Regions from separate parts of the Streptomyces sp. GMY02 genome, predicted to be linked through region 4. Evidence: riboswitches for the same ligand, from Rfam matches in the RefSeq annotation. Region 4 holds a riboswitch; each other region holds the start of a gene.
What was found. Region 4 has a riboswitch for cobalamin ahead of KQY30_RS22935 (ABC transporter substrate-binding protein). Riboswitches for the same ligand answer to the same signal wherever they lie in the genome.
Positions count from the first base shown of each region.

Region 1: linked by a shared signal. The riboswitch ahead of KQY30_RS14580 (CbtB-domain containing protein) and the one ahead of KQY30_RS22935 (ABC transporter substrate-binding protein) in region 4 are both predicted to bind cobalamin.
Region 2: linked by a shared signal. The riboswitch ahead of KQY30_RS35700 (peptidase inhibitor family I36 protein) and the one ahead of KQY30_RS22935 (ABC transporter substrate-binding protein) in region 4 are both predicted to bind cobalamin.
Region 3: linked by a shared signal. The riboswitch ahead of metE (5-methyltetrahydropteroyltriglutamate--homocysteine S-methyltransferase) and the one ahead of KQY30_RS22935 (ABC transporter substrate-binding protein) in region 4 are both predicted to bind cobalamin.

Region 1 is NZ_CP077658.1:3,464,707-3,469,318, reverse strand. It holds gene KQY30_RS14595 (helix-turn-helix domain-containing protein) at 1-941, opposite strand, end outside; gene KQY30_RS14590 (TIGR03086 family metal-binding protein) at 1,027-1,596, shown strand; gene KQY30_RS14585 (histidine phosphatase family protein) at 1,745-2,509, opposite strand; cobalamin riboswitch at 2,678-2,836, shown strand; gene KQY30_RS14580 (CbtB-domain containing protein) at 2,876-3,112, shown strand; gene KQY30_RS14575 (CbtA family protein) at 3,134-3,958, shown strand; gene cbiE (precorrin-6y C5,15-methyltransferase (decarboxylating) subunit CbiE) at 4,163-4,612, shown strand, end outside.
Region 2 is NZ_CP077658.1:8,457,421-8,462,032, reverse strand. It holds gene KQY30_RS35705 (hypothetical protein) at 182-1,120, opposite strand; gene KQY30_RS35700 (peptidase inhibitor family I36 protein) at 1,179-1,616, opposite strand; cobalamin riboswitch at 1,935-2,058, opposite strand; gene KQY30_RS35695 (Rid family hydrolase) at 2,261-2,686, opposite strand; gene KQY30_RS35690 (MarR family winged helix-turn-helix transcriptional regulator) at 2,801-3,307, shown strand; partial or broken gene KQY30_RS35685 (IS630 family transposase) at 3,353-4,152, shown strand; partial or broken gene KQY30_RS35680 (IS5/IS1182 family transposase) at 4,257-4,385, shown strand.
Region 3 is NZ_CP077658.1:7,258,189-7,262,800, forward strand. It holds gene tuf (elongation factor Tu) at 1-90, opposite strand, end outside; gene KQY30_RS30920 (TVP38/TMEM64 family protein) at 598-1,299, shown strand; gene KQY30_RS30925 (enoyl-CoA hydratase/isomerase family protein) at 1,315-2,385, opposite strand; cobalamin riboswitch at 2,434-2,672, shown strand; gene metE (5-methyltetrahydropteroyltriglutamate--homocysteine S-methyltransferase) at 2,975-4,612, shown strand, end outside.
Region 4 is NZ_CP077658.1:5,418,753-5,423,364, reverse strand. It holds gene KQY30_RS22945 (ABC transporter ATP-binding protein) at 1-491, opposite strand, end outside; gene KQY30_RS22940 (iron ABC transporter permease) at 512-1,633, opposite strand; gene KQY30_RS22935 (ABC transporter substrate-binding protein) at 1,799-2,794, opposite strand; cobalamin riboswitch at 2,897-3,023, opposite strand; gene KQY30_RS22930 (Mov34/MPN/PAD-1 family protein) at 3,019-3,432, opposite strand; gene KQY30_RS22925 (amino acid permease) at 3,614-4,612, opposite strand, start outside.

The DNA.
Region 1 (4,612 bases), 2.0 Mb from region 4:
GCGTACGCCGTCGGGGGGACGCCGACCGTCGCGGTGAAGTCGCGGACGAGGTGGGCCTGGTCGCTGTAGCCGAGTTCGGAGGCCAGCTCGGCCCAGTCGACCGCCGAGGCACTGCCGGTGCCCGTGCGCGTGCCGGTGCCGCTGCTGGGGTCTGTGCCCGTGCCCGTCCCTGACCCCGTACCGGAGCCGGTCCCTCCGCCCGCGTCCGACTCGGCCCGTTCCAGCGCCTCATGGATGCGGTAGCGCAGGATCACCCACTTCGGCCCCACCCCCACATACGCCGCGAACAGCCGTTGCAGCGAGCGCGTCGAGACCCCCTCCGCCGTGGCGAGCTGGGCCACGCGCCGGATCGTACGGTCCGTCCTGATCCGGTCGGCCAGTGCCATGGCCTGGTCGGCCTGCGGATCCGGGCGCGGCCCGATGCCCAGGAGATACGTGTCGAGCGCGGCCACCCGGGCGTCCTCCCCGGCCCCACAGGCCCCGGCAGCCTCTCCGGTCCCACCGGCCTCATCGTCGCCGAGCACCGTCTCGATGTCCGCGTCCGTCGCCGGCATGACCTCGCCGAGCGGCACCCGCCGCCCTGTCCACTCCGATACGGGCCACCGTGGCGCGAACGGCCGGAAGCCGCCCGGCCTGAACTGCACCCCGCACACCCGGCCCCGCCCCTCCAGCCGCTGGCTGAACAGTTCCAGGCCGATGCCCGCCACCTCCGCGAAGGACGAGCCGCCGGGCCCGTACCCGAACCGCTGGAAGACCACGTTGACCGAGGGGTGCGGTACCACCTGCGAGACATACGGCTGGTCCAGATCCCAGTCGATCAGCCAGTAGTGCTCCAGATACGGCCGCAGGGACGGCGCCGGTGCGCGGCGCCGGAACCGTACGCGCGCGAAAAGCCCCGGGGCGTCGACGATGCCCCGGGTGTCGCGCCGCGGACCTGCCATGGCCGGATCCTATGCCGCGTTTGTCCGCCGTGACCTGTCGTGTTTGTTCAAGACGGCGGGCGGCGGCGATTCGTACGGTCGGGCCATGAGCGACAAGATCAGCAACATGTTGGAGGCGGCGGCCGACCGTACCGTCACCGTCGTCCGTGGCATCACCGATGAGCAGCTCGGCGCGCCGACGCCGTGCAGTGAGTACGACGTACGCGCGCTGGCGGCCCATCTCTTCCAGGTCGTCGTGAACTTCCAGGCGCTCGCGGCCAAGAAGGACGCCGATTTCACGGTCCCGCCCGAGCCGTTGGAGGGGGCGTGGCGCGAGCGGTTCGCGGAGGAGACCGTACGGCTCGTCGAGGCGTGGGCCGTGCCGGGCGCGGACGAGGGCACCACGGGGGCCATGGGGTTGCCGGCCAGGACGGTCGGCGCGATGGTGCTCGGCGATCTGACGGTGCACGGATGGGACCTGGCGCGGGCGACGGGGCAGCCGTACGAGCCGGCCGGGGTGCTTCTGGACGTGGTCGGGGAGGAGTTCAGGGCTCTGGCGCCGATGGGACGGGAGATGGGGATGTTCGGGGAACCGGTGCCGGTCGCGGAGGACGCGGGTCCGTTCGAGGTACTGCTCGCCGAGACGGGCCGCGACCCGGGCTGGACGCGACGCTAGGGAGTGTCTTGCCGATCTTGCCGATCTCGCTGATCTGGCCCGGGCTCGCGGGGCTCGCGTGGCCCGGCACGCACGCTCGCGGCGCTGTCCGGCGGGGTGCGCTGGGCGGCCGGCGCGTGCCGGAACCCGTGGCGCGCAGGGGGTGGCCTCAGGGGGTGGCAGTGTGCAGGGGGCGGCCGCCGAGGAGATTCCACCGGCCGCCGCGCCCGCTGAGTTCGACGGCGGACAGCGGCTGTATGTCGATCCGCCAGAACGACCCGGGACCCGCGCCGAGGGCGTGGACCGCGGCGGCGCGGATGACGTCCGGCTCGGCCACGGCGATGACGCGCCCGCCGGCGACCGTTTCGGAACCGAGGGTGTCCAGCCAGTCGGCGACGCGGGTGTGGAAGGTCCGCAGGGACTCCCCGCCGTGCGGCGCGACGGCCGGGTCGGAGAGCCACGCGGCCACCGACTCCGGTTCCGCGGCGGCCACTTCGTCGAGTGTCCGGCCCTGCCAGCGGCCCATCGCGCAGGGCGCGAGGTCCGGCAGTGGCTTGGCGTCCAGACCGAGGACCTCGGCGGTACGGCGGCAGCGCGCCGAGGGGGAGACGTACAGGGCGGCGGTACGGGGGAAGCTCTCCCGTACCGCTTCCGCCTGCCGGAGCCCCAGCGGGTCGAGAGCGTCCAGCACGTCGGTCGCGATTCCGGAGGTGCCGGTCCCGGTCCTGGAGCTGTCGGTCCCGGTCGTGTCGCTACGGGAGGTCGCGGTTCCGGACGCCGCGCTCCCGGACGCCGCGGTTCCGGAGGTCACAGTCCCGGACGTCGCGGTCCCGGACGCCGCGATGTCGGCCTCGACGTCCTCGACGGTGGCGAAACGCGCCTCGCGCAGTGCTGTGCTGATGGCCGGTGAGATGAACATCACCCGGGTCGTCATACGGCTCTCCTCGCTCCAGGGCTGCCGGGCCCGCACTCCAGGCCTGCCGGGCCCGCCAGTTGGGCCGGGCTCCCCGTCGGGCCGGTTTCCGGGCCGGTCCCCGGGCGGGTTACTCCGGGCACGTCGCCGGTCGGGGCCGCGCCGAGGGCCTCTTGGCCGGTCTGCCGGATCGCGGTACCTTCACGTCGGTATATACGACGGCAAGACGGAAGTCCGGTGAGAGTCCGGCACGGTCGCGCCACTGTATGCCGGGTGCCGGCCGCCGCGTAACAGCGCGCAGGCGGTACGGAGCCCGGTGAGTCAGACCCGACGGCCGTCGTTCGAGCTCCACTGAATGGGACGCGAGTTCCCCAAGGAGGTTCCGTCATGGCTGAGTCCATCGCGCCGCCGGTCGTTCCGTCCGTCGCCACCGGCGCCACCCACCCGGTGACACCGCTTCCACTGCGCGCGGTGCTGCCGTGGGCCGTGTTCGTGGGCACCCTGATGCTGGTCCTGCTCTACTTCGTCGGCGCCGAACAGGGCGCCACCTCGGTGTTCTCGGGAGCGGAAGTGCACGAATGGGTGCACGACGGCCGTCATCTGCTCGGTTTCCCCTGCCACTGACCGCTGACGGAGATCACGCACATGCATGCCTCCACCGTCAGAACTCTCCTGGTCCGCGGCATGATCGCGGGCGTGCTGGCCGGACTCTTCGCGTTCGCGCTGGCGTATGTGGCCGGTGAGCCCTCCGTACGGGACTCCATCGCGCTGGAGGAGACACAGTCCGCACCGGCGGCGAACGAGCACGCCGGGCACACCGCGGCGGCAGCGGAGCAAGAGGGAGAGGAAGAGGAAGAGGAACTGGTCAGCAGGCCGGTCCAGTCGACGTTCGGGCTGGCCACCGGTGTCCTGGTGTACGGAGTGGCCCTGGGCGGCATCGCCTCGCTGGTCTTCTCCGTCTGTCTGGGCAGGATCGGCCGGTTCGGGCCGAGGGCGACCGCGGCACTGATCGCGGGCGCGGCCTTCACCACGGTCTATCTGGTGCCGTTCCTGAAGTATCCGGCGACCCCGCCCGCGGTGGGCAACCCGGACACCATCGGCAAGCGCACCACGCTCTTCTTCCTGATGATCGTGCTCAGCGTGCTGCTGGCCGTCATCGCCGTCATCGCGGGCCGGAGGCTCGCTCCGCGGCTGGGCAACTGGAACGCGTCCGTCGTCGCCGGAGCCGGATATGTGGCCGCCGTGGCGGTCGCCTGTCTTGTCCTGCCCGCCAACTCCGATGCCGTACGGGAAACCTTCCCGGCGGCTCTCCTCTGGGAATTCCGCCTGGCCTCGCTGGGCGTGCAGGCGCTGCTGTGGACGGCCTTCGGGCTGATCTTCGGGGCGATGGCGGAGCGGGTGCTCATGCCGCGTGCCGCGCGGGCCGCCTCGGGCGCGGAAGCGGGCTTGAGCGGATCCGTACGGCCCTGACCTGACGGGCGCGGCGGGCGCGGGGGACGGCGGGAACATGCTGGAGAAGTACGGGCAGTGAAATACGGACAGTAGAGTGCAAGGTCGGTCTTTTTCCAGCATGTTCCAGCTCAGAGGTGTTTCCCGGTGAGCGCACCACCCCCTGCCTCCGCCTTGCCCCCGGTGAGCGCACCGTCCTTCACCTCCGCCTCGCCTCCGCCCTCGGTGACCGTCCCGCCCCCGGTGACCGTCGTCGGGATCGGTGCCGACGGCTGGGCCGGGCTTTCCGCGCCCGGGCGGGACGCGCTGCGTGCGGCCGGGGTGATCGTGGGCGGCGCCCGGCAGTTGGAGCTGCTGCCGCGCGACGAGTGCGCGGGGGAACGCGTGGTGTGGCCCTCGCCGCTGCGGCCCGCCGTACCCGGGGTGCTCGCGGCCCATGCCGGGCAGCGGCTGTGCGTACTGGCCAGCGGGGACCCGATGTTCTACGGGATCGGGCGCACGCTCATGGAAGTTGTGGGGGCGGACGCGGGGACCGGGACGCTGCGCGTACTGCCGCATCCGTCGTCCGTCTCGTACGCCTGCGCCCGGCTCGGCTGGCCGGTGGAAGAGACGGAGGTCGTCACCCTGGTCGGTCGGCCCGTCGAGCGGCTCGCCGCCGCGCTGTACGACGGCCGC
Region 2 (4,612 bases), 3.0 Mb from region 4:
AAGTCACCAGGAGGACGGGTATTGGTTCGGGGAGTCTCGTCTTTGGCCATGACGGCAGTCTCCACCGCTTCTCAGAAGCACCGGTCGGGCATCATCAACGTCGACTCTGCTCGTTGAGTTCGACTGGCGGTCAGGACTGTCTCCCCATTCGCAGGTCAGTAGGAGTCAATTGTGCTGGGGCTTACCGAGCCAAGGTCCGGTAAGCCCGGTATCCTTCCCGCAGAGTTCGGTGCGCGGCGTTCAGCCAGCTTTCTTTGGTGGCCGCGAATTCCTGAAAGTCGTCGTGATGTTCTCTGATGGCGTCGCGCTGGACACGCTCGTCGGTACGGACCCAGATCCGCAGGAGGTTCGTCTCTTCCTTGCAGCGCACGTCGGTCCTCGCTGCAGTCAGTTCCCGGGCCGAAGGGCGCGCGGTCTTCCCCCACGCGGGGTCGCCGAAGGCCTCAAACGGATCCGCGTAGTTGAAGCCCGCCCGTTTCATGCAGCGACTCCACTCGCGGGTCTCCGCCTTCACCTCCGGTGTACGGCGGGCGGCGTCGAAGGCTTCCACTGTGTACCGGCCGAGCAGGGAGGTCCTGTCACGCGGAACGTCGCGGAGAAGGCGGGCGTGTGCTTGTCCCCAGCAGCCGCCGGTAACGCCGTTCTCCCCGAAGGCCACCAGCTTCTCCCGGGACGGCAGCCTGTCACGGGCATCCCACACCGCCTCGCGGTCGGCTTCAGCCCTGGTGGGCGGCGGCAGGTGATAGCCGTAGCGGGCCGCAGTTTCGGGTCCGGTCAGTCCGTACCGGCGTATGTTCAACGATTCCGTTTCTCCGGCGGACCGCGGGGGCGGCAGCATGTGCCAGTCCAGGCGCTGCTCGCGCATGCAGGCACGGATCAGCACGTCCTCAGCGGCCTCGATGGTGTCGGTATCGGACGGCGAGAACTGATAGGCGTCGAAGGGCAGGAGAATGGCACTCGCCCGCCCTGTGGTAGCAGGCGCGGCGGGCTCGGCCCGCGGTGTTTCGGATGTGGCCCGGGGGACAGTGATCGCGGTGACGAGCGACAGTCCGAGGGCGACGGTCACGACGACAAGGGTGATGAGGCGGCGCGGCATCGGCACGGTGTCCTTGTCCTTCATCGGGGCGCAGCAGGTGGGGCGGTGCCTTGTATGCGCGTTGGCACCGCCCCATCGGCCGTCAGATGAATATGATGCAGCTGGCCTTGTTGTTGAAGTCGAAGGTGCCGCCGTTGAGCTGCCCCAGGTCGGGCGCCTGGCTCCCCGGCGGGAACTTGACGTAGTCGCCGCTGCAACTCCCGCCGCTGCTGTTGCCGAACTGATAGAGGTAGGCCCACCGGTTGGTGAGGTTCTTCGCCGACGAGCTCAAGTTGTCGACCGAGACGCTGGTTCCGTCCCACTCGTCGTTCGCGAAGTACCGGTCATTGCCGTTGTAGGACTTCTCGTTGCCCGTGTAGTTGGGCCATTCGTAGATCCAGAACCGCCCCTCCACCGCAGCCGTCCCGACAGCAGCGGACCCGGTGCTCGGCCCAGCCGCCAAGGCCGACGGCGCCGTCCCCATCACACTCATCACTCCCAGCGCGACAGCGCCGAGAGCCACCCCCATGATGCGTCGCATAACGTTCCTCTCTCCCCGTACTTGACTGTGCGGTCGCTTGCCCCTCCAGGGTGATCGGACCTCGCCGCCCTGTCGTTGACCCACAGCGCACACATACTTGACGATGCGTCCACTCACACCGCCCATCACGCCGCCAGTAAGGGCCGGTAGTAGGTGTGGTTGTAGGCCTCGATAATCTGGAAGGCCCAATGGCACCAGACCGGCCCGCAGTCCGACCGCCTCGTCGCCGGACGCCTCTTCCGCAGACTTCTCGGGCACGCTCAACCACCCCTCTCCGGGGGAAATCCGCCCCGGTGTCCCATGAGGAGGCGACCGCGTGAGTCTCCTGGCTCTCGGGGGCATTGCTCGTCCTGGCCTTCCTGCCTCTCTCGGACGGCGACCTGCCGGAACTCGCTCGCCGATCACAGTGGCGGGACCGCGCCGGATTCGCACCGACTTCCTCGAACTGCCGTCGCCTTTTCACCGATCATCGTTCCGTCGCCGCCAGGCCGCCGTCACGAAAAGCGTTTCGGCGGCGACACGAGAGGCTTCGGCGGATCCTGTTCCGCGCCGCCGGGGGAGTAGCTGGAGGAGCGGCCAAAGTACGCGGGTTCCGGCCGGCGGTGGCCCGAATTCACGCCGGACAGGATCCGGCACCCGGTGAATCAGTGCTCGTCATTGATGACTGCGGTGACGCGGATCTCAATCCGCATGGCGGGCAGCCCGAGGACGGTCACGCCCGTCTGGGTCCAGACGGGGGCTCGACCGCCCAGGCACGCGCGGAACTGTTCGGCCATCACGTCGTTGTGGTCCTGCCCGATGACGTCCTGGCCCTGGGGCACCTTGTGGTACGAGTTGACGTGGATGACGTCCTTCCAGGTGGCTCCGCAGGTCGCGAGCGTCCGCTCGACGTTTTCGAAGGCACGGACGATCTCCTCCTCAATGCTGTCGGGGATGTTGAGGTCGTCGTCCCAGCCGCCCTGCCCGGACGTTTCGACGCGCTGGTCGACACGGACGGCCTGGCTGTAGCCGAGCGCCTTGAGCAGGATCTCGCCGTATCCCGGAGTGACATGGAAGGTTGCATTGCTCATGGTGACGGATTCCTCTCGCACAGTAATTTCATGATTGAGTTCAACCTTGTAGTAAGGCTACATGGGTTCAACGTTGAAGTACCATGGGGAGCGCTACGTGAACGTGAGGTGGGGATGGCAGCCGACAAAGGAGCGGACAGCGAGGACGCTCACGTCGAGGGCGACGGTCTCCGGTGGCTCGACCAAGCTGAGAAGGAGGCGTGGACCGGCGTGCTCTCGCTGGCCATGCTGCTGCCGGGCAGGCTGGAGTCACCACTGCGCCGGGAGCATGGCATCACGCTGTTCGAGTACCTCGTGCTCAGCCACATGTCCGAGGCCCCGCAGCGGCGGCTGCGGATGGGTGACCTCGCATATCTCGCCGGCGGCTCTCCGTCCCGGCTGTCCAACGTGATGAAACGCTTCGAGCGGCGGGCCTGGGTGGAGCGTTTCCCCGACCCCGGCAACGGCCGTTACATTCTCGCGACGCTCACCGAGGAAGGATTCTCCGTCGTGCGTCGCGCGGCACCCACCCATCTCCGTGCCGTACGTGGCATGCTCCTCGACCGGCTCAGCGTGGCCGACCAGAAGGCGCTGACCCGTATAGCGGAGAAACTCCAGATCCGTCCCGTGGACTTCCTCTAGTGTGATGCGCCAGAAATGACGAGACTAAGTCTGTAGGCTGTTTTCGTGGTGTCTCGGGGTCCTCGTGCTGTCGAAGTCGTACTGTCTGCCGAGGAGCGGTCGGAGTTGACGCGTTGGGCGGGTGGCGCAGTGTCGGCCCGTGTGGCGGAGAGGGCCCGGATCATTCTGGCCTGTGCGAGGGGAACGTCAAATACCGGTGTAGCGGCCGACTTCGGGGTGTCTACGGAAACGGTGCGCAAGTGGCACCATCACCCGCCCGAGAAAGCAGTGGTGCTGTGCGTGGACGAGAAGAGCCAGATCCAGGCGCTGGACCGGTCCCAGCCAGTGCTGCCGATGATGCCGGGCATGCCCGAGCGGCGCACCCACGACTACTACCGGCACGGCATCACCAGCCTGTTCGCCGCCTTCAACGTCGCCGACGGCACCGTCATATCGGAACTACACCGCCGTCACCGGGCCATCGAGTTCAAGAAGTTCCTGGTCACGATCGACAAGGCCGTGCCCGCCAGCCTCGACGTCCACCTGGTCTGTGACAATTACGCCACCCACAACACCGCCGAGATCAAGACGTGGCTCGGAAAACACCCACGCTTCCACGTCCACTTCACCCCACCGGCTCCTCCTGGATAAACCAGGTCGAGCGGTGGTTCGACCTGCTGACGGACAAGCTCATCCGCCGCGGGATGCACACATCCGTCAAGGCCCTGGAGCAAGACATCAGGGCCTGGATCGACGGATGGAACAAGAACCCCAGGCCTTTCACCTGGACCAAGACCGCCGACGAGATCCTCAACTCCCTCGCCGACTACCTCACCAAAATCAACCCGCCGACCACCAAAACCTGAAAAGACTCAGTCTCGTCATTTCTGGCGCATCACACTAGTGTCATGCGCCGGAAATTACAGGCTTAAGAAGCCATCTCATTTGGGCTGTTCGGTAAGCTTCAGGTGTGGGGATCGTTGAGCGGCTGGTGCCGGATGAGCTGTGGGATTTGTTCCAGCGGGTGGCGCCGGAGGCGCCGACGCGTCCGCAGGGAGGCGGTCGGCGCCGGCACGGGGACCGGGAAGTGCTGGCCGCGATGCCGGATGCGTCCTGAAGAATCCCTTGCATGCGTTCTTGGCTCTGCACCAGGAGGGCCTGCCCGCGCTACTCGACTGTCTTCGTCCGACCTGGACAAGGCTTCGGTGATCAGGCGAGTGGCGAAGTCGGGGTCGCCGGTGAGGCGGTTGATGTGCTCCGCGAGCAGAAAGGCGGTGTCTTCCAACGGATGTCCTCATCTCACTATCTCATTACAGCGTCTACACA
Region 3 (4,612 bases), 1.8 Mb from region 4:
GGCGGTCAGGGTGGTCTTGCCGTGGTCGACATGGCCCATGGTGCCGATGTTCAGGTGCGGCTTGGTGCGCACGTATGCCGTCTTGGGCATGGTTCGCTGGTTCCTTCCCGGAACTCGGAGCTGAGAGGGACCCCCGGGCCTTGCCGACCCTCCCCCTGCGGGGTCCGCCGGACGATCCGGGAAGGGTCAGCTTCGGGCGCCGCCGAAGGGCGCTGCCGCGGCGGATGCCGCTGCTTCGGCATCCGTGGCCGCTGCGAAGGCATCCGCCGGGACGACTGCCGCGACGGGTGCGACAGGCGCGGCCGTGCACGCCACGAGGAAGACGGCAGCCTCCGGCGCGTCCGCGACTGCGGACGGCGCTGCGGGGAAGGCGTACCGGACCATGTCCCCGATCCTCGCCCAGCCCGTCCGCCCGCGTCGAACGATTTTCCGCCGGGCCGCAGTTGGCCGACTCCTGCCGTGGGACCGCCCGAGGCGCCGCTGACCGGCGCGTTCTTCGACCCGGTGTGCCCGTGTTGTGCCGGACACACGCCGGACGGGAGGCCTCCGTCACCAGGCCCCCGGCGACCGGACATCTTCGTCGGTTACGCTCCCCGCGTGCTCGACACCGCCCCCCGGTCCTCGCGAAGCCTCGCGCTCCGTTGCTACCGGGCACTTCTCTCGCCCTGGGCGAGATTCGCCGTACTCGTGGTGCTGCTCGGTGCCGCGGCCACGGTGGTGCTGCTCTATGAGCCGCAGAAGCTGCTGTCCGACGGCTGGCTGCCACGCGTCGGCGGGGGCGTCGCCGTGGTGCTGTTCACCGTGGGGTACGGGCTGTGCGCCACCGCGTTCGTACCGCGCCCGCTGCTCAACATCGCCTCCGGCGCGCTCCTCGGTTCGTATCTCGGGCTGGTCGCCGCGCTCGCCGGGACGGTGCTGAGCGCGGCCATGTCCTTCGGGCTCGGGCGCATGCTGGGCCAGGACGCCCTCCGTCCGCTGCTGCGGGGCCGCTGGCTGAAGGCGATAGACCGTCAGCTCAGCACCCACAGCTTCCGGTCGATGCTGATCATCCGGCTCTTCCCCGGTGTGCCGTTCGCCCCGATCAATTACGGCGCGGCCGTCTCCCGGATGCGCTGGACACCGTTCCTGCTGGCGACCCTGATCGGTTCGATCCCCAACAACGCGGCGTATGTGGTCGCGGGCAGCCGCGCCGCCTCGCCGACCTCGCCGGTGTTCCTGATCGCGATGGGGTTCATCGTGGTCAGCGGGCTGGTCGCGGCGGTGGTCGCCTGGCGCAAGCGCCACCACCTCCGCCGCTGACCACGCGCTCCGCCCTCAGACCCCGCCGGCCAGTCCGAGGTCGCCGCCCGGCGGCGGGGCGAAGAACCGCGCCACATCCGCCTCCGTGACCTGCGCCAGCTCCTTCGGGGACCACCGCGGCCTGCGGTCCTTGTCGATGACCTGCGCCCTGATCCCCTCCACCAGATCGGGCGTGGCCAGCGCGGCGCACGAGGCCCGGTACTCCTGGTCGAGCGCCTCCTCCAGCGTCGGCAGCAGACGGACCCGGCGCAGCGCTTCCAGGGTTGCCTTGAGCACGGTGGGCGACCGCGTCAGGATCGTCTCGGCGGCCTCCTTCGCCGCGGGCAGACCGGTGGCGAGCAGCCGCTCGACGATCTCTTCCACGGTGTCCGCCGCGTAGCAGGGGTCGATCCACTCACGGTCCGCGGCGAGTTGGCCCTCGGGCGCGGCCGTCCCGTACCCCCGTACCGTCGCGGTCACGTGCGCCGCCTCACGTACGTCGGGGCCGGCGAGCGCGGTCCGTACGGCGTCCAGCCGCTCGGCGGGTACGAAGTGATCCGCGAGGCCGCAGAGCAGCGCGTCGGCGGCGCCCACCGCCCGGCCGGTGAGGGCGAGATGGGTGCCCAGCTCGCCCGGTGCGCGCGAGAGGAGATGTGTGCCGCCGACATCGGGGACGAGGCCGATGCCGGTCTCGGGCATGGCGACCGCCGACCGTTCGGTGACGATCCGGACGGTGCCGTGCGCCGAGACACCGACGCCGCCGCCCATCACAATGCCGTCCATCAGTGCCACATAGGGCTTGGGGAAGCGGGCGATCCGGGCGTTGAGCCGGTACTCGTCGCGCCAGAAGGTGGGTGAGGCGGCGCCGCCGGTGCGCGCGTCCTCATGGATCGCGCGGATGTCGCCGCCGGCGCACAGCCCGCGCTCGCCGGCGCCCGAGATGATCACCGCTGTCACGCTCTCGTCGTTCTCCCACCGGGCGAGCGCCTCGGTGATCCGCAGCACCATGGGGTGGGTGAGCGCGTTGAGCGCGCGGGGCCGGTTGAGCGTGATGCGGGCGGTGCGGCCCGCCCGGTCGAGCAGTACCGGTTCGTCTTCGTGGACCATGGCGCCAGTATTCAGGACCCATGTTTCGAGCATGTCGAGTTCCGGACCTATGCTGGACGCGCAGTCGGTTCGCCCTGTCCGCCAGGCAGGCGCGTCGCAAGAGGGAACCCGGTGGGAATCCGGGACTGCCCCGCAGCGGTGAGTGGGAACGACCGCCGTCATACGCACTGGACGCACCGCGTCCGGGAAGCGACGGCCAGTAGATGCCTTGTCCGCGTACGCACATCGCGTACAGGCACAAGGCGCGCCCGCGAGTCCGAAGACCTGCCACTGCCCGTGTGCGAGGACCGCGCACGGAGATCTCGGTGACCTCGTGGGCGGGTCGGCGGATACGGGCGGGCGCACGCCACATGGCTGCGTGGCACATGGATGTACGGCACATGGCTGTGTCGCACATGGGTGTGCGGCACATGTGGGCGCCGCACATGGCTGTGCGGCACACGGTGTGGCGGTACCTGCCCCGGCTTCCGTTCCTTCGCCGCACACGAGTCCCGCCGGGATCGCTCCCGTACGACTCGCGAAGGAGAGTCCCGTGACACCCACGTCCGCAGCCGCGGCACCCCGGTCGGAACGGCAGGGCCGGCGGCCCGTGCCCAGGTCCACCGTCCATGGCTACCCCCGCCAGGGCGCCGACCGGGAACTGAAGAAAGCGATCGAGGGGTACTGGAAGGGCCGGGTCACCGCGGACGCGCTGCGGGAGACCGCCGCCGGGCTGCGCCGCGACACCTGGCGCGAGCTGGCCGACGCCGGACTCGACGAAGTGCCCACCGGCCACTTCTCGTACTACGACCACGTGCTCGACACCAGCGTCATGGTCGGCGCGGTCCCGGCCAGGCACCGGGCCGCCGTCGAGGCCGACGCGCTCGACGGCTACTTCGCCATGGCGCGCGGTGCCCAGGACGCCGCGCCGCTGGAGATGACCAAGTGGTTCGACACCAACTACCACTACCTCGTCCCCGAGTTGGGACCGGACACGGTCTTCACCGCCCACTCCGGGAAGCAGACCGGTGAACTGCGCGAGGCCCTCGCCCTCGGTCACACCGGCGCCCGGCCGGTGCTGCTCGGGCCGGTCACCTATCTGCTGCTCGCCAGGCCCGCGCCCGGGGTGGCCGCCGGATTCGAGCCGCTCACCCTGCTCGACCGGCTGCTGCCGGTGTACGCGGAGGTGCTGGCCGATCTGCGCGCGGCCGGCGCCGAGTGGGCGCAGATCGACGAGCCCGCCCTGGTCCAGGACCGCACGCCCGCCGAACTGAACGCGGTCGCCCGCGCCTACCGCCATCTCGGGGCGCTCACCGACCGGCCCCGGCTGCTGGTCGCCTCGTACTTCGACCGGCTCGGCGAGGCCCTGCCCGTACTGGCCAAGGCACCTGTCGAGGGGCTCGCGCTGGACTTCACAGGCCCTGCCGCCGCCAATCTCGACGATCTCGCGGCCGTCGGCGGGCTGCCCGGCAAGCGGCTGGTCGCCGGGGTGGTCGACGGGCGCAATGTGTGGATCAACGATCTCGCGGCCTCGCTGACGACCCTCGCGACCCTGCTCGGTCTCGCCGAGCGGGTCGATGTGTCGGCATCCTGCTCGCTGCTGCATGTCCCGCTGGACTCCGCCGCCGAGAAGGATCTCGATCCGCTGCTCGTCCGCTGGCTGGCCTTCGCCCGCCAGAAGACCGACGAGGTCGTCACCCTCGCCCGCGGTCTCGCCCGGGGCACGGACACCGTCGCCGCCCGGCTCGCCGCCAACCGCGCCGATCTGGCGTCCCGGGCCTCCTCGGGCGTCACGCACGATCCCGTCGTACGGGCCCGCTGTGCGGCCGTGACGGGCGCGGACGCCCGCCGGGAGCAGCCGTACGCCGAGCGCGCCGCCGCGCAGCGTGAGCGGCTCGCTCTGCCGCCACTGCCGACGACGACCGTCGGATCGTTCCCGCAGACCGCCGAGTTGCGCACGGCACGCGCCGAACTGCGGGCGGGGCAGCGGGACACGGCCGGTTACGACGAGCGCGTCCGGGCCGAGATCCGCGAGGTGATCGCCTTCCAGGAGAAGGCGGGCATCGATGTCCTGGTGCACGGCGAGCCCGAACGCGACGACATGGTGCGGTACTTCGCCGAGCGCCTCACCGGATTCCTGGTCACTCGGCACGGCTGGGTCCAGTCGTACGGCACCCGCTATGTCCGGCCGCCGGTGCTCGCGGGGGATGTCTCCCGGCCCGCCCCGATGACGGTCGACACGATCTCG
Region 4 (4,612 bases):
TGCCGCTCGCCGCCGGAGAGGGACGGGAAGGCCCGGTCGGCGAGCGGGGCGATACCGACCCGGTCGAGGGCGGCGGTGGCGAGTGCGGTGTCGGCGGCGGTGTCGGCCTCCCAGAAGCGCTTGTGGGGCGAGCGGCCCATGGCGACGACCTCGCGGACGGTCAGCTCGAAGTCGACCCTGCCGTCCTGCGGTACGGCGGCGACGCGGCGGGCCCTGGCCTTGGGTGCCATGGTGTGCAGGTCGTCGCCGTCGAGGAGGGCGCGTCCGGCCGTGGGGCGGAGCGTTCCGTACACGCAGCGGAGCAGGGTGGTCTTGCCGCTGCCGTTGGGGCCGACGAGTCCGACGGTCTCGCCGGGGGCCGCGGTCAGTCCGACGCGGTCGACGAGGAGGCGGCCGTCGGTTTCGTACGAAAGCGCTTCGACGCGCAGTTCGGCGGCGGGGACCGGGGCGGGCGGGCGGTCCGGGGTGCCGGTGCTCGTACGGTCGCTCATTCCGGGGCTCCTTCCAGTGCTCACTCCGGGGCTCCTTCCGGGCGGCGCCGCATCAGCCACAGGAACACCGGGCCGCCGATGAGCGCGGTCAGGACGCCGACCGGGATGTCCTGGGGCGCGGCGACGGTACGGGCCGCGAGGTCGGCGACGACGAGCGCGACCGCCCCGGCCAGCGCGGCCACCGGCAGCAGTGCCCGGTGGCCGGCGCCGACGGCCATCCGCGCGGCGTGCGGCACCAGCAGCCCGATGAAGCCGACCGCGCCGCTCGCGGCGACCATCACGGCGGTGACCAGGGAGGCGAGTACGAAGACCGCGGCCCGGAAGCGCGAGGTGTCGAGACCGAGGACGGTCGCGCCCTCCTCCCCCGCCAGCAGCAGATCGAGCGGTCTGGCCAGCGCCATGAGCAGGGCGGTGCCCGCGACGAGCGCGACGGCGGGCGGTACGAGCGTGGCCCACCGGGCACTGCCGAGGCCGCCCAGCGACCAGTAGAGGGCCTCCTGGAAGTGCTCGGGCCTGGCGGAGACGACCAGGATCAGGGTGGTGAGCGCGGAGAGGATGTACGAGACGGCCACCCCGGCGAGGACGAGCCCGCCCCCGCTCATCGTCGAGCCGCGCCGGGCCAGCCCGTACACGAGCGCCAGCGCGAGCAGCGAACCGGCGAAGGCGGCGGCGGGCATGGCGACGGTGGTGGTCACCCCGCCGCCGATACCCAGCACGAGGACCAGGACGGCACCGGTGGAGGCGCCGGAGGAGATCCCGAGGAGGAACGGGTCGGCGAGCCGGTTCCGTACGAGCGCCTGGAGGACGGTCCCGACGACGGCCAGCCCTCCGCCGACCACGGCCCCCAGCAGCACCCTGGGCAGCCGTACGTCGAGCACGATGGTCCGGAACGGGCCGGGAGCCGCGCGGCCGGTGAGGACCTCGATCACTTGGCCGGGCGGGATCCGTACGGAGCCGAGAGCTAGGCCGGCGACGATGGCTGCGGTTAGCGCGAGGGCGAGGCAGCCGAGGGCGAGGGGGAGGCGGAGGCGCCGGGCCGCGGGCTGCGGCCGGGCGGGGGTCGGGGGCGGGGGCGTGGGCGAGGACCGCGGGCCGGTTTCGGCGGAGCCGTGGGGAGCGCCTGCGGCGGGCTTCTCCCCCACCCCGCCCCTTCCCGGAACCGGGGCTCCGCCCCGGACCCCGGTGTCCTCAAACGCCGGACGGGCTGGATTTGTCCTCAAGCGCCGGACGGGCTGTTTCTTGCCCTCACACACCGGACGGGCTGAACTTGCCCCGGTCGGAGGCTTTGGGTCGTCGTGCATCGGGCGTTACTTCGTGCGCGTCGGGTGGAGTTGGGTCGCCAGGCGTTCTATCGCCTCCGGCGCCCGTACGCCCAGGACCACGTCCGACAGTGGCATCACCGCGAAGCTGCGGTTCTTGATGGCCGGTATGTCCTTCAGCGCCGGGTCGTCCAGAAGGCGTTTCTCCTTCTGGGCGACCGTCGTCGAGCCGTAGTCGTAGATGACGACGGTCTCGGGACGGCGGGCCACGACCTGTTCCCAGGTCGCGTCGCCGAAGGTCTTGTCGAGGTCGGCGAAGACATTGCGGCCGCCGGCCAGCCGGATCAGCTCGTTGCCGATGCCCTTGCCGCCCGCGGTGAACGCGGTCCGGTCGCCGCTGTCGTACACGAAGACCGACACGGGCCTGACGCCCTTCAGTTCGCCTGCGGTGGACTCGACCGTCGCGCGCGCCTCGGTGATCCAGCGCTTCGCGCGCTCCGGGACGCCGAAGACACGGCCGGTCTCCTCGACCTCCCGGTAGACGTCCTCCATCGTGGTCCGGCCGTCCGCGCAGTTCTCCAGGTTGAGCCGGGTGTTGATACCGGCCGCCTTGAGTTCGTCGCGGCTCCGGCCGTCCTTCGCGTCAAAGGCGCTCGCGTACCCGCCGTACACGAAGTCGGGTGCGGCGGCGAGGAGTTTCTCCTTGGAGGGGTACTCCGCGGCGAGGACCGGCACGCTCTTGTACGCCTTCTCGTACGCGGGCAGGATCCGGTCGTCCAGCCAGGCGGTGCCGACCAGGGACTTCTCCAGACCGAGCGCGAGCATGATCTCGGTCACGTGCTGGTTCATGGTGACCACACGCTTGGGCGGCGCCTGGTACGTGGTCGTCACCCCGCAGTTGGTGACGGTGTACGGGAAGCCGGGCGCGGCGGATGCGGCGGGCTTGCCTTGCGTGGCGGCGGAGTCCGCCGCGGTGGGGCCGCCGCAGGCCGTGAGCGGCAGCAGGACGAGCACGGCGCACACCGCGGGCAGGGCGGACGACAGGGCTGATACGGCGGACGGCGCGGCGGGCGCGAACGCGCGGCGGCGCCGGGGCACGGCAGACACGACAGGGCCTCCTCCGGGGGATTTCCGCGTCCCCTGGCTGGTGGGAGAAAGGCGGCAGGTCAGTTCCTGGCTGCCAAGCGGAGCTTGGTCACAGTGGCGGGACCGCGCCGGTTTCGCACCGGCTTCCTGGGTCCTGCCGCCTCGTTTCTGCGTCGAGTCTCTCAGACGATCTCGACGGGCTCCTCGGTGACCTCGCCGTCCACGATCCGGTACGAGCGGAACTGGAAGGGGCCTTCGCCGTCGGTGTCCGCGGTGGAGACCAGCACATAGTGGGCGCCGGGCTCGTTGGCGTAGGTGATGTCCGTACGGGACGGATAGGCCTCGGTCGCGGTGTGGGAGTGGTAGATGATCACCGGCTCCTCGTCGCGGTCGTCCATCTCCCGGTAGAGCTTGAGCAGATCGGCCGAGTCGAACTCGTAGAAGGTGGGCGAGCGCGCGGCGTTGAGCATGGGGATGAACCGCTCGGCCCGTCCGCTGCCCGCGGGGCCCGCGACCACCCCGCAGGCCTCGTCGGGGTGGTCGGCTCGCGCGTGCGCGACGATCTGGTCGTGCAGGGCCTGGGTGATGGTGAGCATGCAGAGAATATAAACGGGACCGCCGCGCGCGGTCCGGTCCCGGTACGAGCACGTGGGCCGGCCCCGGTACGAGCGCATGGACCGGCCCCGGTACGACAGGGCCGGCCCGCGCGGTGTGCCCGGTGGCGCGGGCCGGTACGGACGTCACCGGCACCGCACAGCCTTCGGCCGCGCCGTGTCCTCAGTCGCCGGACGGGCTGATGTGCAGCACAGGCACGTCGCGCCGCTTCAGCACCTGCCAGCCGACCGCCAGCCCCACCGCCCACACGGCCGCCACATACAGGCAGACCCGCGCGTCCTTGTCGTACGCGATCAGACAGGTCACCAGTGCCAGGAAGGCCACCGCGACCCAGCTCAGCAGCGCGCCGCCGGGGGCGGGGAACGACGAGGCGGGCAGCCGTCCGGCGTCCACCGCGCGGCGGTAGCGGATATGGCTGATCAGGATCATCATCCAGGTCCAGATGCCGGCCGCGGTGGCCACCGAGGTCACATAGCCGAACGCCTTCTCCGGGACGACGTAGTTGAGGACCACGCCGATCCCCATCAGTACGGCGGACACGGTGATGGCGAGGGCGGGCGTCTTGCGGGAGTTGAGCCTGCCGAAGGCCTTGGGCGCCTCGCTGTTGGCGGCGAGGTCGCGCAGCATCCGGCCGGTGGAGTACATCCCCGAGTTGCAGGAGGAGAGCGCGGCGGTCAGGACGACGAAGTTGACGATGCCGGCCGCGAGGGGGATGCCCATCGTCTCGAAGGCGTGCACGAAGGGGCTGTTGCCCGCCGAGAACTCGGTCCATTTGACGACCGCGAGGATCACGGACAGCGCGCCTACGTAGAAGACGATGATGCGCCAGGGCAGCGTGTTGATGGCCTTGGGGAGGGTCTTCTCGGGGTTCTCCGACTCGCCCGCGGTGACCCCGACCAGTTCGACGGCGAGGTAGGCGAACATGACGCCCTGAAGGGTCATCAGGCTGGATCCGATGCCGTTCGGGAAGATCCCGTCGTGCGCCCAGAGGTTGGACGCGGATGCGGTCTCGCCCGCGTCGGAGAAGCCCAGCGTCAGCACGCCCAGACCGATGACGATCATGCCGATGATCGCGGTGACCTTGATCATCGAGAACCAGAACTCGACCTCGCCGAAGATCTTCACCGAGATCAGATTGACCCCGAAGAGCACCACCAGGAA